3 regions of the Mesorhizobium sp. LCM 4577 genome follow, and region 3 is predicted to be linked to each of the others. Evidence: predicted binding sites of a transcription regulator. Region 3 holds the regulator's gene; each other region holds the start of a gene.
What was found. The regulator PhoB, encoded in region 3, activates phosphate uptake and scavenging genes when phosphate is short. The targets are predictions, from matches to a motif close to TGTCATNNANCTGTCAT.

Region 1 (4,888 bases), on a different contig from region 3:
GCAAGACCTATCGCTGGCAGGTGCGCGGCGTCAGCTTCGACGAGGCGTTCCGGGTGGCCATCAGGGGCGCGGCGCAGATCCTTTCGGGGAACGGACAGCCCTGAGATTCCTCGTCCCACGAAGTGGGGAGAGGTGGCTCGGCGAAGCCGAGACGGAGAGGGGGAACGCCGGTTCCGTCGGCAAAGGCCCTCGTATTGGAAGACTTCCGCCCTACGAAGGCCCCCTCTCCGTCCGCTTCGCGGACACCTCTCCCCCGCTTTTAGCGGGGGCGAGGAATTAGGCTCCGGCTGGCACAATCGTGTCGCATTGGTCAGCGGCGGAGACGCGTGGTAAAAGCCGGCGCAAAAGAGAGTTTCGGCCATGAACAAATTCACCCCCGCAAAGCCTGCCGGCGCGCGCAGCGTCGACGAGATCACCGGCAGCCGGCGGCTGAGGCGCATGCGAAAGGCCGACTGGTCGCGCCGGCTGGTGCAGGAGAACCAGCTTTCGGTAAACGACCTGATCTGGCCGATCTTCGTCGTCGACGGCAAGAACACACGCGAGCCGATCGCCGCCATGCCGGACGTCTACCGCCTGTCCGTCGATCTCGCGGTGAAGGAGGCCGAGCGCGCCGCCAAGCTCGGCATTCCGGCCATCGCCACCTTCCCCAATGTCGAGCTTGCGCTACGCGACCAGACCGGCTCGCACATCCTCGACCCGGACAACGTCATCAACCGCGCCACGCGCGCCATCAAGGACGCGGTGCCGGAGATCGGCATCATCACCGATGCCGCGCTCGACCCGTTCACCAGCCACGGCCATGACGGCATCCTGCGCGACGGCATCATCGTCAATGACGAGACTGTGAGCCAAGTCGCTGCCGCGGCCGTCATCCAGGCCGCCGCCGGCGCCGATATCATCGCGCCGTCCGACATGATGGACGGCCGCATCGGCGCCATCCGCGACGCGCTCGACGCCAACGGCTTCCAGGATGTGGCGATCATGTCCTATGCGACGAAGTTCGCTTCGGCCTTCTACGGCCCCTACCGCGAGGCGGTCGGCACCGCCGGCCTGCTCAAGGGTGACAAGAAGACCTATTACATCGACCACGCCAATTCCGACGAGGCGGTGCGCGAGGCCGAACAGGACCTCGCCGAAGGCGCCGACATGCTGATGGTCAAGCCCGGCCTGCCCTATCTCGACATCATCCGCAGGCTGAAAGACGAGCTGCAGATGCCGACCTTCGCCTATCAGGTGTCGGGCGAATATTCGATGATCAAGGCAGCGGCCGCCAATGGCTGGATCGACGGCGAAAAGGCGATGCTGGAATCGCTGCTTTCGCTTAAGCGCGCTGGCTGCGACGGCGTGCTGACTTATTTCGCGCCGACCGTGGCGGAAATGCTGAGGGGATAGGCTCCCTCCCGACTGATCTGATGCCTTTGCTGGATGACCGGCCGGCCATTCTGCCCGGTGGATTTTGTTCACCCTGCAGAATACTGATTGCAAAATGCAATCAGTTAAGCTATTCCGCTTGCACATCACAACTGCTCAGGAGGAAACCGTGTCCAAGCTCCGTGTCAATTGTTTTACGCTCTCGCTCGATGGTTACGGCGCCGGTCCCGACCAGAGCCTCGCCAACCCGCTCGGCCTGGGTGGCGAAAATCTGCACAAATGGATGATCAAAACCCGCTCGTTCCACCAGATGATCGGCAAGGAGGGCGGGACGACGGATACCGATGACGAGTTTGCGGTGCGCAGCTTCGAGAATGTCGGCGCCTGGATCCTCGGCCGCAACATGTTCGCGCCGAGCCGCGGCGAATGGCCGGACGACGATTGGAAAGGCTGGTGGGGCGCCAACCCGCCCTATCACGTGCCGACCTTTATTCTGACGCATCACAAGCGCGCGCCGATCGAGATGGAAGGCGGCACGACCTTCTACTTCGTCACCGACGGCATCCACTCGGCGCTCGAACAGGCAAAGGCGGCCGCCGGCGGCAACGATGTGCGCGTCGGCGGCGGCGTTTCGACTGTACGGCAGTATCTCGAGGAAAAGCTGATCGACGAGATGCATCTGGCGATCTCACCCGTCCTGCTTGGCTCGGGCGAGCATCTCTTCAACGGCCTCGATATGCTGAAGCTGGGATACCGCTGCACGGAGCAGGTGGCGACCGCCGATGCAACGCATGTGATGATCGGGCGGGCGTAGTTACAGCTTTTTCTCCCCGTCACTATACGGGGAGAAATGCCCGGCAGGGCAATGAGGGGCAGCACTGCCGGCAGAGATTAACGACCCGTGCGGCGAATTGGAGGCCAACCGTAGGCGCTGGCGCCGCCCCTCATCCGCCCTTCGGGCACCTTCTCCCCGTGAAACGGGGAGAAGGAAGGGCGCTAGTACTTCTCCGGCACGTAAAGCTCGCGCGGCAGCACCCGGCGCTCGTAGTCCGGATTGAAGACACGCTCCGGCAGCGTGATCTCCTCATGCGGAACCTCCTCATACGGCATCTGCTGCAACAGATGGTCGATGCAGTTCAGCCGCGCACGCTTCTTGTCGTTGCCCTCGACGATGAACCAGGGGGCTTCGGGAATGTTGGTGCGGGCAAAAGTCTCTTCCTTGGCCTTGGTGTACTGCTCCCAGCGCACGCGCGACTGCAGGTCCATGGGCGACAGCTTCCACTGCTTCATCGGGTCGTGGATGCGCATCAGGAAGCGCATCTGCTGCTCCTCGTCGGTGATCGAGAACCAGTATTTCACCAGCGTGATGCCGGAGCGGACCAGCATGCGCTCGAATTCCGGCACGTCGTGGAAAAACTCTTCGACCTGATCCGGCGTGGCAAAGCCCATCACGCGCTCCACACCCGAGCGGTTGTACCAGGAGCGATCGAACAGCACGATCTCGCCGCCCGCCGGCAGATGCGGCACGTAGCGCTGGAAATACCATTGCGATTTCTCGCGCTCGGTCGGCGCCGGCAATGCCACGACGCGGGCGATGCGCGGGTTGAGCCGCTGCGTGATGCGCTTGATGACGCCGCCCTTGCCGGCGGAGTCGCGGCCCTCGAAGACCACCACCAGCTTCTTCTTGTGGTAGGCGACCCATGACTGAAGCTTGATCAGTTCGGATTGCAGCCTGAGCAGCTCGCGAAAATAGGTCATTCGCTCGATGGAAGGCGGATGCGACTTCTTGTAGATCTTGGCGATCTCGAGCGAGAGCGCCGGTTCGGAAAGCTCCAGCTCATAGTCTTCGTCGAGCGTGTCCTCGAGTTCGGCTTCAAGCCAGTCCTTCGCCCCGGAATTCGATTTCAATTCGTTCATCGCGCAGCTCCGTCTGCCTGTCAGRCATCATCGCTTCGGAATCCGCYCCGGCTCCGGACGGACATTCCTTGAGCCGACTGGGATACAGAGGCGCAATGACGGTTTTATTGCAATCGCCCGCAGCGGACCTCGACGATATGTGATCGGCCCGTATCGATAGCGGGGCGACAAGCCGCCGGAATTGTCCTACAAATCCCCTCGCCTCTTTTCCGGCGCCGGCCACGGCGCCTCTTCAAAACAAAGTTGCGAGGACCGACATGGAATACCGCACGCTCGGCCGATCCGGCTTGAAAGTCTCGACATTGACGCTTGGCACCATGACCTTCGGCGGCACCGGTCCGTTCGCCGCCGTCGGCAATTCCGACCTCGCGGAGGCGAGACGCATCATCGACACCTGCATCGATGCCGGCATCAATCTCATCGACACGGCAAACGTCTATTCCAACGGATTGTCGGAAGAGATCATCGGCGAAGCGCTCGGCGGCAAGCGCAAGAATGATGTGCTGATCGCCTCGAAGGCGCGCATGCGCATCGGCACCGGTCCCAATGACGAAGGCCTGTCACGCCACCATCTGATCCGCGAATGCGAAAAGAGCCTGAAGCGGCTGAGAACCGACGTCATCGACGTCTATTTCGTCCACCAGTGGGACGGGCTCACCCCGGTCGAGGAAACGATCGCGGCGCTCGACACCTTGGTCAACCAGGGCAAGATCCGTTACATCGGCTGCTCCAACTGGGCGGGCTGGCAAGTGATGAAGGCTCTTGCCGTCAGCGACAGCCGCCACCAGGCCCGTTTCGTCACCCAGCAGATCCACTACACGCTGGAAGCGCGCGAGGCCGAATACGAATTGCTGCCGATCTCTGTCGACCAGGGCCTGGGCGTACTGGTCTGGAGCCCGCTGGCCGGCGGCCTGCTGTCGGGCAAATACCGTCGCGACAGCCCGACCGCGCGTCAGCTTGGCGGCTGGACGGAACCGCCGATCCGCGACGAGGATCGTCTGTGGCGCATCGTCGACGTGCTCTCCGACATCGGTAAGGCGCGCGGCGTCTCGGGCGCGCAGGTGGCACTTGCCTGGCTGCTCGGCCGCCCCGCCGTAAGCTCGCTGGTGATCGGCGCGCGCAACGAGGCGCAGCTCAAGGACAACCTCGCCGCGGCAAGCCTTTCGCTCACCGAAGAGGAGCGGCAGCGCCTCGATGGCGTCAGCCGGCCGCCGGTGCTTTACCCCTACTGGCACCAGCAGTTCACCGCCAGGGACCGTTTCGGGCCGGCCGACAAGGTGCTCGACCGCTCTCACGCTTAGAGCAATTCCAGGAAAAGTGAGCGGCTTTCCCGTCCGGAATTGCGTTAAAACAAGGAGACAGAGCGGTTCGCCGTTTCCCTGAAACGGTGAACGCTCTAGAGCTACGGCGAGACGTTCAACCGGCGATAAAGCGCCAGACTTCCGGATCGGACTTTATCTGCCCGCTCAGCACGAAATATTTGTAGAGGACGAGCAGCGAGATCGCCTGCTCGTCCTGCTCATTGCCGAATTGTCGGCAGTAGGCGTTCGCGGCGGCGGTTATCCGCCCCGCCTCGGCGGGATGTTTTTCGAAATAGGCC
Region 2 (4,888 bases), on a different contig from region 3:
AGTTTCAACAGAGGCGAGCGCTGGGCGCTGGAAGCCCCCACGGCCGAAAACGCCACGCCGACCAGCTTCGAAGCCTGGGCACGGGCTATCGCCCGTTCGCACGCTGCGGCCTGAGCTTTCACAGGGAGACCGGACATGAAAAAGCTCATCCTGCAAATGCAGATGTCGGTTGACGGTTTTGTCGGCTCCGACGAGGACCGCCGCTGGCAGCTCTGGGAATGGGGCGACGACAGCGCATGGGACGAGGAGCTCAAGCGGGACTTCAACGCTGTTTTCACGGCGATCGACACCATCCTGTTGAGCCGCAAGATGGCTGAGGAGGGGTATCTGACCCATTGGGGCAACGCGGCGAGGAAATATCCGAAGGACCCGTTCTACGCCTTCGCGCAACGCATCGTCGAGATTGAGAAGGTTGTGGCGAGCGACAAGCTCGAAGCATCGCGCTGGGAGCGCACGCGGGTCGTGAGCGGCGATCTGCCGCGCGAGGTGCGCAGGCTGAAGCAAGGCGCGGGCGGCGATATCGCCGTGTTCGGCGGTGCGGGCTTTGCGTCCGCGCTGATCGCCGCGGGCCTGGTCGACGAATTCCAGCTCTTCATCAATCCGGCGGTGCTGGGCAGCGGCCGCCGCATCTTCGACCAGGGTGGTTTTTCAAGCCTGAAGCTTCTCAGCTCGAAGGCCTATGCCTGCGGCATGGTGGTGAGCCGTTACGCGCCGGCGCAATGAGAGGTGCAACCGCGGCCGCGCTGCCTTGAATCAATCTGGCAGCGCGCCTTCTCAACCGCCTGTTTGGCCGTGCCTTTCCCGGATCGGCTGCGAGCCGCCTCCGCTGACGAGCCGCAGTTGCCCCGCTGGCCGGCCGGGCCGCGGCCAGGCTGCATGGTCATTGCCCGCGGCGACGAACCAGCGGGCCTCACGCCATGTCAGGCCGATAAGCACCCGCCCGGCATATTCCGCCGGCGACCCATTGCCCGCGTCGAACACCGCCCAGCTGCTCCCGGGCGGCTCCTGCACCGCGACGAACCTCATCGGAGACTCCATCTGTGAAGAGATGGGCAACATAGCAGGCGCGACTTGGCGTTCCTATGACGTGGCTCACATTGGCACACATTTATGGTGGATATCCGGACCTCGGCTGCAATCAGGCCGTGCGTCTACCGATCTCCGTAGCCATTGGCCCTACTGCCCCGCCTGGTCGGCATCGGTCAGCGTGCCGAGGAAGGCGACGATGTCGTCGATCTCTGCGTCGGTCAGCGCCGGCTTGTCGCCGGGTTTCCTGCCGTTGAACGGTGGGTCGGTGTTGAGGTTCGGCCAGTAGGCTTTCGGCAGGTCGTCGAATTTGTCGACCATGCCATCGGCCTTCTTCGGATACCAGCGCGCGGGATCGCTGTCGCGGCTGGCGTAGAAGGCGACCGCCTCGCGCAGCGTGTGGAAATAGCCATTGTGGAAGAAGCTTTTGCGCAAGGCCACGTTGCGCAAGGTCGGCGTCTTGAACAGCCCACAATATTCCGTCCGCCCTTTGAAGTCGGTGCGCAGCGGACCGCACAGGCCGAGGTCGACATAATTAGGATCCGCATTGGCGGGGATCGCCGGATTGCGCGGCACTGCGATCGCGATCAGGCCGTAATCGGTGAATTGCGGCGGCTCGCCGTCATTGGCGGGCTCGCTCAAATGGCAGCTCGCGCAATTGCCCTTCGCCTCGTCCTCGAACAGCATGCGGCCGCGCAGCTCCTGCGCCGAGAGCTGCGCCTTGCCGGCAAGGAAGGCGTCGTAGCGGCTGGAATAGGGATAGAAATCGGTGCTGCTCTGCTCGAAGGTGCCGAGCGCCTCCACCGCGGCGTCGAAGGCGTCCTGCGGATGGTCGAAGACATCGGCGCCGAAGGCAGCCTTGAAGGCGTCGGCATAGGGCGCTTTGCGCAGACTGGCGACCACCTGGGCCTCGTCCTTGTTGCCCATCTCGAAGGGCGACAGCAGCGGGATCCTCGCCTGATCCTTGCCATGGTCGGCACGGCCGTCCCAGGTCAGGCCGCCGGTCGGGCCGTTGTCGACGCTCTCGTCGCCTTCATCCTCGGAGTCGTAGAAATGCTCGGTGAAGGCGGGCGCGGCCTGCAGGTAGCGCAGCGACGGCACGGCGCGAATGCCGGGCCGGTCGAGGTTAGGTCCGCCCATCTCGACGGGTGCCGCCGATGCCGGTCCGAAGGCGTGGTTGGGATCATGGCAGGACGAGCAGGCCTGCTTGCCCGAGGCCGAGAGCGACGGATCGAAGAACATCTGCCGCCCCAACGCCGTCAGCGCCTCGGCGCGGGCGAAGGCGTCCTGGCGTGACATCGGGCCGGGATGGACGCCGGAAGGCTGCGCGGTGTTGGCAGGCGCGGTCAAGACGATCATCGCGGCCGCGCCAATGGCGATCCCCTGATTTCTCCAACGTCCCATCATCTTCGGCGACATCCCTGGGTTCTTTGGCGAAGTAGGAGGCTAGTACAACGGATTGATGACTGGCTTCCTCGCTCACGAAACCGTGTTCGGACGCTGCGGAACTGTCACATGGGTGACAAGGCGTCGAAGTAGCTGGGCATTGATGCAGCTGCGTCCCTGCATTGCCGTCCTCCAGCCATTCCCAAGCCACGAGGCATTTCCCGATGACCCGAACCTTTCTCTCCCTTTGCCTCGCCTCCACAGCGCTGGCATCGCTCTCCGCTGCTGCCCACGCGGCACCTCCCGGCTATGACAAGATCGACACCGTCGTCGTCATCTACGCCGAGAACCGCAGCTTCGATAACCTCTATGGCGGCTTCCCCGGCGCCAACGGCCTGGCCAACGTCTCGCCCGGCCAGGCGCGCCAGCTCGACCGCGACGGCACGCCGCTTTCCGAACTGCCGCCGGCTTGGGGCGGGCTGACCGGCAAGGGCGTCACGCCGGCGGTGACGGAGGCGCAGAGCGCGCATCTGGCCAACGCGACATTCGCGATCGACGATCCCAAGGGCTTCAACGAGGGCACCAACGTCGTCACGCACGATCTCTGGCACCGCTTCTACCAGGAGCAGATGCAGATCGACGGCGGCAAGAACGACAAGTTCGTCGCCTGGGCCGATTCCGGCTCGCTGGTGATGGGCCACTATGACGGCTCGGTCCTGCCAATGTGGAACATCGCCAAGAAATACGTGCTGGCGGACAATTTCTTCCAGGGCGCCTTCGGCGGCTCCTTCCTCAACCACTTCATGCTCGCCTGCGCCTGCGCGCCTTATTACCCGAACGCCGCCACCAGCCCGGTGAAGGGCCAGATCGCCGTCGTCGAACCGGACGGCGTGACGCTGAAGCCGGCCGACAATTCACCGGCCTCCGCACTTGGCGGCGTGCCGAAATTCGCCAATGACGGCGCCATCACGCCCGACTTCTACGCCGTCAACACCATGCAGCCGCCTTACCAGCCGAGCGCCAACAAGCCGGCCGAGGGCGGCGACAAGGCGCTGGCCGATCCGGCGCAGCCGACCACGCTGCCGCCGCAGCACGAGATCACCATCGGTGACCTGTTGTCGCTGAAGGGCATTTCCTGGGCCTGGTACTCGGGCGCCTGGCAGGCCGCGCTCGACGGCAAGAACGCGACGCCGGTGCCGAATTTCCAGTTCCACCACCAGCCCTTCAACTATTTCGCGGCCTATGCGCCGGGCACGGCCGCGCGGGCCGAGCACATCAAGGATGGCGGCCTCGACGGCGTCGAGTTCATCAAGGCGATCGACGACGGCAAACTGCCGGCCGTCACCTTCTACAAGCCGCAGGGCAACCTCAACGAACATGCCGGCTATGCCGATGTGACCTCCGGCGACCAGCACCTGACCGACCTCGTTTCGCATCTGGAGAAGAGCCCGCAATGGGCTCACATGCTGGTCGTCATCACCTATGACGAGAATGGCGGCTTCTGGGACCACGTCGCGCCGCCCAAGGCCGACCGCTGGGGCCCGGGCAACCGCATCCCGGCCTTCATCATCTCGCCCTATGCCAAGATGGGTATCGTCGACCACACCCAGTACGACACCACCTCGATCCTGCGCTTCATCACCAACCGCTACGACCTGCCGGTGCTGCCCGGCATCGTCGCCCGCGACAAGGCGCTGCGCAACAACGACCAGCCGCCGATGGGCGATCTGACGGCGGCGCTCGACCTGACGAAGTAGCGTTTCCTCGCCCCGCCAAAGGCGGGGAGCCGCGAAGCGGACGGAGAGGGGCCTTCGTAGGGCGCGATGCCAGTTGGCCGTCGCCGCGCTGCCCCTCATCCGCCCCTCGGGCACCTTCTCCCCGTATAGTGACGGGGAGAAGGAAATGGCCGCGACGCCGGCGACAAGCCCTTTCCTCCCGTCACTATACGGGGAGAAATGTCCGGCAGGACAATGAGGGGCAGCGCCGACCTTGCTGGTTGTCCTCAGCAATTCCCCTCCGCTATCAATGTCTCCAAAATTGGAGACTTCACGATGGCAGAATTGAAGGTCAGAACCCGAAATGTCGGCGCGCTCGCCGTCCTGCCGCCGGGCGGCCTGCCCACGGTCACGACTCCGACCGGCGGTGCGGTCGATGTCGTCACGCAGGTGAGCGCTCCGGGCTTCAGCCCGCTTGACCTGCTCTATGCTTCTTTGGCCGCCTGCATGGTGCTCAGCGCCCGCATCGCTGCCACGCGCCTCGGCGTCGCCGACCGGCTTGGCGAGGTAAGGGCGGATGTCACCGGCGACAAGGCGAAGGACGAGCCATCGCGGGTCGAGACATTCACCGTCAAGCTCGAGATCACCGGCGACCTCGATACGGCAACGAAGCAGCGCATCCTCGCCGACGCCGAGGGCATCTGCACTGTCTCCAACACTCTACGCGGCGCGCCGGCGCTGCACGCGACGCTAGGATGATC
Region 3 (4,888 bases):
CGCCGATCATGCCGAGCATGCGGGTGTCGAGCTCGGTCGCCTTCAGGAACCGGGCAACGGCGCCGAGTTCGGATGCCCGCGCAGTGTCTGCCGGTGTGGTAGACGTCGTGTCGGTCATGATGTCCTCCCGCCGGCTTGCCGTCTGACGCGGATACCGAAATCGAGCCTAAAAACTATCCGCGCGGGGCGGAAACACAAATCTTTTTGAGAAAACGCCGCGGCTTCAAAGCAATCCCAGGAAAAGTGCGTAGCGGTTTTCCGTTCGGGATTGCGGTAAACAAGGAACAGGAGCGGTTCATTGAACCGCTCCTGCCGCGGCGCAAGGATTTTGATCGAGAGCCGGCAGACTTAGTTGCAGACCTTGACGCTGCCGGCGGGCACGCCCGCGCAGACTTCGTCCTTCTTGATCCAGCCGGCGTCGATGACGACGTTGAGATTGTCCTTGGTGATCGCGATCGGGGTCAGGAACAGCGACTTGACGGTGTTGCCGCCGGGCGTCGTGAAGTCCTTGGCGCCGGCGATATCGCCCATCTTCTTGCCGCCGGCGAGCTGCGAGGCGATCTCGGCGGCGTTCTTGCCAAGCTCGCGCGCGTCCTTCCACACCGACACGGTCTGCGTGCCGAGCGCGATGCGGTTGAGCGCCGCGTGGTCGCCGTCCTGGCCGGAGACCGGAACGGTGCCGGCCAAGCCTTGCGCCGTCAGCGCCGCGACGACGCCGCCGGCGGTGCCGTCATTGGCCGCGACGACCGCGTCGACCTTGTTGTCGTTGGCGGTCAGGAACTGCTCCATGTTCTTCTGCGCGTTGGCGGGCAGCCAGCCGTCGGTATAGGCCTCGCCGACATTCTTGATCTTGCCGCTGTCGATCGCGTCCTTCAGGACTTCCATGGAGCCCGAGAACAGGAAGTCGGCGTTCGGATCGGCGCCAGAGCCCTTGATGAAGACGTAGTTGCCTTCGGGCTTCACCTTGAACACCTCGCGGGCCTGCATGCGGCCGACTTCCTTGTTGTCGAAGGTCAGGTAGAACACGTCCTTGTTCTCAATCAGGCGGTCGTAGCCGACAACCGGGATGCCTTCGTCGAGCGCCTTCTGCACTGCCGGACCGACCGCCGAAGCGTCCTGCGCAAGGATGATCAGCGCGTTGGCGCCCTGCGAGATCAGGCTTTCGACGTCCGTCAGCTGCTTGCCCGGATTGGACTGCGCGTCGGCCGAAATATACTTGTCGCCGGCGGCCTCGATGGCGGCCTTCATCGCCGCTTCGTCGGTCTTCCAGCGCTCTTCCTGGAAATTCGACCACGAGACGCCGATCACCTTGTCCTTCGCCTCGGCGACCGACGCCAGCGTCAGCGACATGGCAACGCCCGCCAGGATGGCGGCTGCGAATTTCTTCATGATATCCTCCCTGCGCCCGTATGGCGCGACCCAGACTGGCCCGAAGGCCGGCACAGAGGCTTTTTTTCGAGCCTCGAAAAAACACTGATCCAACGCTGTGCCGCTGTCAACTCGGATTCTGATGGTTTTTGAGGTGCCGCGAACTTTTTTTCGAGCTCCGCAATAAATAATGACAGCGTCGGCTGCTTCTGCCAGTATCCCTAGCATGTCACCGGCGGCCCATGGCATCATCAAGCCGTGATGACCAGGAGGAAATACTTCAGCCAATGTCGGTCGGAATCCGCCACGACGATCTGCGCCGGCGCAACCGCGCCATGGTGATTTCGGCCGTGCGCCGCGCCGGTCAGCCATCGCGGACGGAGATCGCGGCCACCACCGGGCTCAGCCACTCGACCATTTCGGCGATTTCCGCCGATCTGATCCAGGAAGGCATTCTCACCGAAAGCAAGGCCAGCGAGCCGACGGCGTTGAAACGCGGCCGGCCGCAGATCGGCCTGGCGCTCAACCCCGAAGCCGCCGCGGTGCTGACCGTGGTGTTGTCGCTGAACTTCCTGTCGGTCGCCGTCATCGACTATGCCGGCCAGGTGATTGCCGAGGAGCAGCAGCGCCTGGACACACTTGTCATGCCGCGTGAAGAACTGATCGGCGAATGCATGGCGATCGTCCGGCGTCGGTTGCAGGATCCCGACCTCGACGTCGGCAGCGTCGCCCGCATCGCCATGGGTATCCAGGGCATTACCGATTCCCACGCGCGCGCCATGCTGTGGTCGCCGATCACGCCGCTGACCGACATTCCTTTTGCCGACATCCTCGAGAGGGAATTCGGCATTCCAGCCACCATGGAGAACGACTGCAACATGATGGCGGTGGCGCTGCAGTGGCGTGACCCCAACCGCTATCGCGACAATTTCATCGCCATTCTGTTGTCGCACGGCATCGGCATGGGCCTAGTGCTAAAGGGCCAGTTGTTCACCGGCACACATTCCTCCGGCGGTGAGTTCGGGCACATGATCCACCGTCCGGGCGGCGCGCTTTGCCGCTGCGGCCGGCGCGGCTGCGTGGAGGCCTATGCCGGCAACTACGCCATCTGGCGCAGCGCCATGGGCATAAGCGAGGATGCCGCGCCGACGGACGTCGGCGACGCCGACATGCGCGCGCTTGCCGCGAAGGCCCGGCTCGAGGAAGGTCCCGAGCGGGAGGCCTATCGCCGGGCCGGCGAGGCGCTGGGCTTCGGCCTCGGCAGCCTGTTCGCCCTCATCGATCCGGCGCCCGTCGCCATGGTCGGCGTCAGCGCGGCCGCCTTCGACCTGATCGAGCCGGCGCTGAGGAAGGCGATCGCCCAGACCGCCGGCGGCCAGCATTCGGAATCGATCTCCTTCGACACCGAGCCGAACGAGCTGCCGCTGATCCGCGAAGGCTGCGCCATGCGCGCGCTGACCTTCGTCGACCAGGAGATTTTCGCGCCGGGGGTTCAGGCAAGAGCGGGCAAGCACGTCGCTTGAGCCACTTTGAGTGATCGTTGGTTTCGAGTGTCCCGCTGGACACCGGAGATTAGCGAAGGCCCCGAAGCTTCGTCATTCCAGGGCGGAGCAGGAGCGAAGCTCCGTCGCGGAGACCCTGGAATCCATTCCGTTACCTCGGACGTCGGGCGCAGCCGAGCAGAATTCTGCGCCGCCGCAGCGCGTCGACGTCACGGAATGGATCCTCGGGTCTGCGCTGCGTCGCTACGCTCCTTGCTCCGCCCGTCGATGACGAAGCACGACCGTCCCGGCTACTCGCCAACGCATGCGATCCGGTAGCGGACGCGTCATTCTGCGAACGGCGAACCTAATCCTCCCGGATCGCATAGCCCGCCCCGCGGATGGTGCGGATGACGTCGGGCATGCGGCCGTTGTTGACGGCCTTGCGCAGGCGGCCGACATGGACGTCCACGGTGCGCTCGTCGATATAGATCGTCTCGCCCCAGACATTGTCGAGCAGCTGGCTGCGCGAGAACACGCGGCCGGGGTGGCGCATCATGAATTCGAGCAGCCGGAACTCGGTCGGGCCGAGCCTGATCTCGCTCTTCTTGCGGTAGACGCGATGCGATTCGCGGTCGAGCACGATGTCGCCGACCTTGAGCACGCTGGACAGCACCTCAGGCTTTGCGCGGCGCAACAGCGCCTTGACGCGCGCCATGAACTCCGGCGTCGAGAACGGCTTGACCAGATAGTCGTCGGCGCCGGTGGACAAACCTCGAACCCGATCGCTCTCTTCACCGCGCGCGGTCAGCATGATGATCGGCAGCCGCTCGGTCTCTGGCCGCATCCTGAGGCGCCGGCAAAGCTCGATGCCGGACACCGCCGGCACCATCCAGTCGAGCACGAGCAGGTCGGGAACGTTTTCCTGAAGGCGGATTTCGGCCTCGTCGCCGCGGGTCACCACTTCGACCTGGTAACCCTCGGATTCGAGATTGTAGCGGAGCAGCACCCCCAGCGGCTCCTCGTCCTCCACCACCATGATGCGTGGCGCGATCATCGGGGTAACCTTTTCCGTCAGGCCGCCGGCGCCGACATTGCCGTCTCGTCCTGCTTCGGACGGTTGGCGGGCAATTGCGTGCCGGTCAACACATAATAGGCGTTCTCGGCGATGTTGGTCACATGGTCGCCGATGCGCTCGAGGTTCTTGGCGCAGAACAGAAGATGCGTGCAAGCGGTGATGTTGCGCGGATCTTCCATCATATAGGTCAACAGCTCTCGGAAGACGGATGTGTATTTGACGTCGATGCGTTCGTCGTCGTTGCGAAGCTTGGCCAGCGCCGTGGCATCGCCCACCGTGTATTCCTGGATCACGCCCTGGACCTGGATCAGCACCATCTGCGCCATGGAATCGATCGAATGCGTGAGGTCGCGCGGCGCGGCGCTGACGCCGACCGAGCCGACGCGCTTGGCGATGTTCTTGGCGAGATCGCCGATGCGCTCGAGGTCGCCCGCCATGCGGATCGCTCCGACCACGCTGCGCAGGTCGTCGGCCATCGGCTGGCGCTTGGCGATCAGCGTGATGGCGCGGTCGTCGAGCTCGCGCTGCCTTGCGTCCATGATGGCGTCGTCGGAGACGACGCGCTGCGCCAGCGCATTGTCGCTTTCGAGCAGCGCCCTGGTCGAGGCGCCGACCATCGAGGCGGCAAGGTCGCCCATGTCGTTGATGAGCCGGCTGATCTGCCTCAGATCCTCGTCGAAGGAGGCGACGGTATGTTCGGCCATGATGATGTCCTCGTATGTCTTCAGCCGAAGCGGCCGGTGATGTAGTCCTGGGTGCGCTTCTCGCGGGGCGAGGTGAAGATCTTCTCGGTCCGGTCGAACTCCACCAGCTCGCCCAGATACATGAACGCCGTCTGCCGCGAGACGCGCGCCGCCTGCTGCATGTTGTGGGTGACGATGACGATCGTATAGTCGGCCTGCAATTCGTCGATCAGCTCCTCGATCTTGGCCGTCGACAGCGGATCGAGCGCCGAGGCCGG

Region 1: a site for PhoB is predicted at 3,384-3,400, ahead of ppk2 (polyphosphate kinase 2). Genes of this name have one in related genera too.
Region 2: a site for PhoB is predicted at 2,478-2,494, ahead of LCM4577_RS30325 (acid phosphatase). Genes of this name have one in related genera too.

What each region holds. Positions count from the first base shown of each region.
Region 1 is NZ_MDDU01000055.1:86,752-91,639, forward strand. Features, by position in the region: gene LCM4577_RS32295 (DUF2066 domain-containing protein) at 1-104, shown strand, start outside; gene hemB (porphobilinogen synthase) at 361-1,392, shown strand; gene LCM4577_RS32305 (dihydrofolate reductase family protein) at 1,541-2,185, shown strand; gene ppk2 (polyphosphate kinase 2) at 2,368-3,288, opposite strand; gene LCM4577_RS32315 (aldo/keto reductase) at 3,546-4,589, shown strand; gene LCM4577_RS32320 (glycosyl transferase family 90) at 4,705-4,888, opposite strand, start outside.
Region 2 is NZ_MDDU01000054.1:2,278-7,165, reverse strand. Features, by position in the region: gene LCM4577_RS30345 (NmrA family NAD(P)-binding protein) at 1-114, shown strand, start outside; gene LCM4577_RS30340 (dihydrofolate reductase family protein) at 136-723, shown strand; gene LCM4577_RS30335 (hypothetical protein) at 775-1,026, opposite strand; gene LCM4577_RS30330 (cytochrome-c peroxidase) at 1,177-2,385, opposite strand; gene LCM4577_RS30325 (acid phosphatase) at 2,637-4,169, shown strand; gene LCM4577_RS30320 (OsmC family protein) at 4,464-4,886, shown strand.
Region 3 is NZ_MDDU01000056.1:54,840-59,727, reverse strand. Features, by position in the region: gene LCM4577_RS33465 (sugar ABC transporter permease) at 1-118, opposite strand, end outside; gene xylF (D-xylose ABC transporter substrate-binding protein) at 349-1,389, opposite strand; gene LCM4577_RS33455 (ROK family protein) at 1,656-2,891, shown strand; gene phoB (phosphate regulon transcriptional regulator PhoB) at 3,217-3,906, opposite strand; gene phoU (phosphate signaling complex protein PhoU) at 3,924-4,631, opposite strand; gene pstB (phosphate ABC transporter ATP-binding protein PstB) at 4,652-4,888, opposite strand, start outside.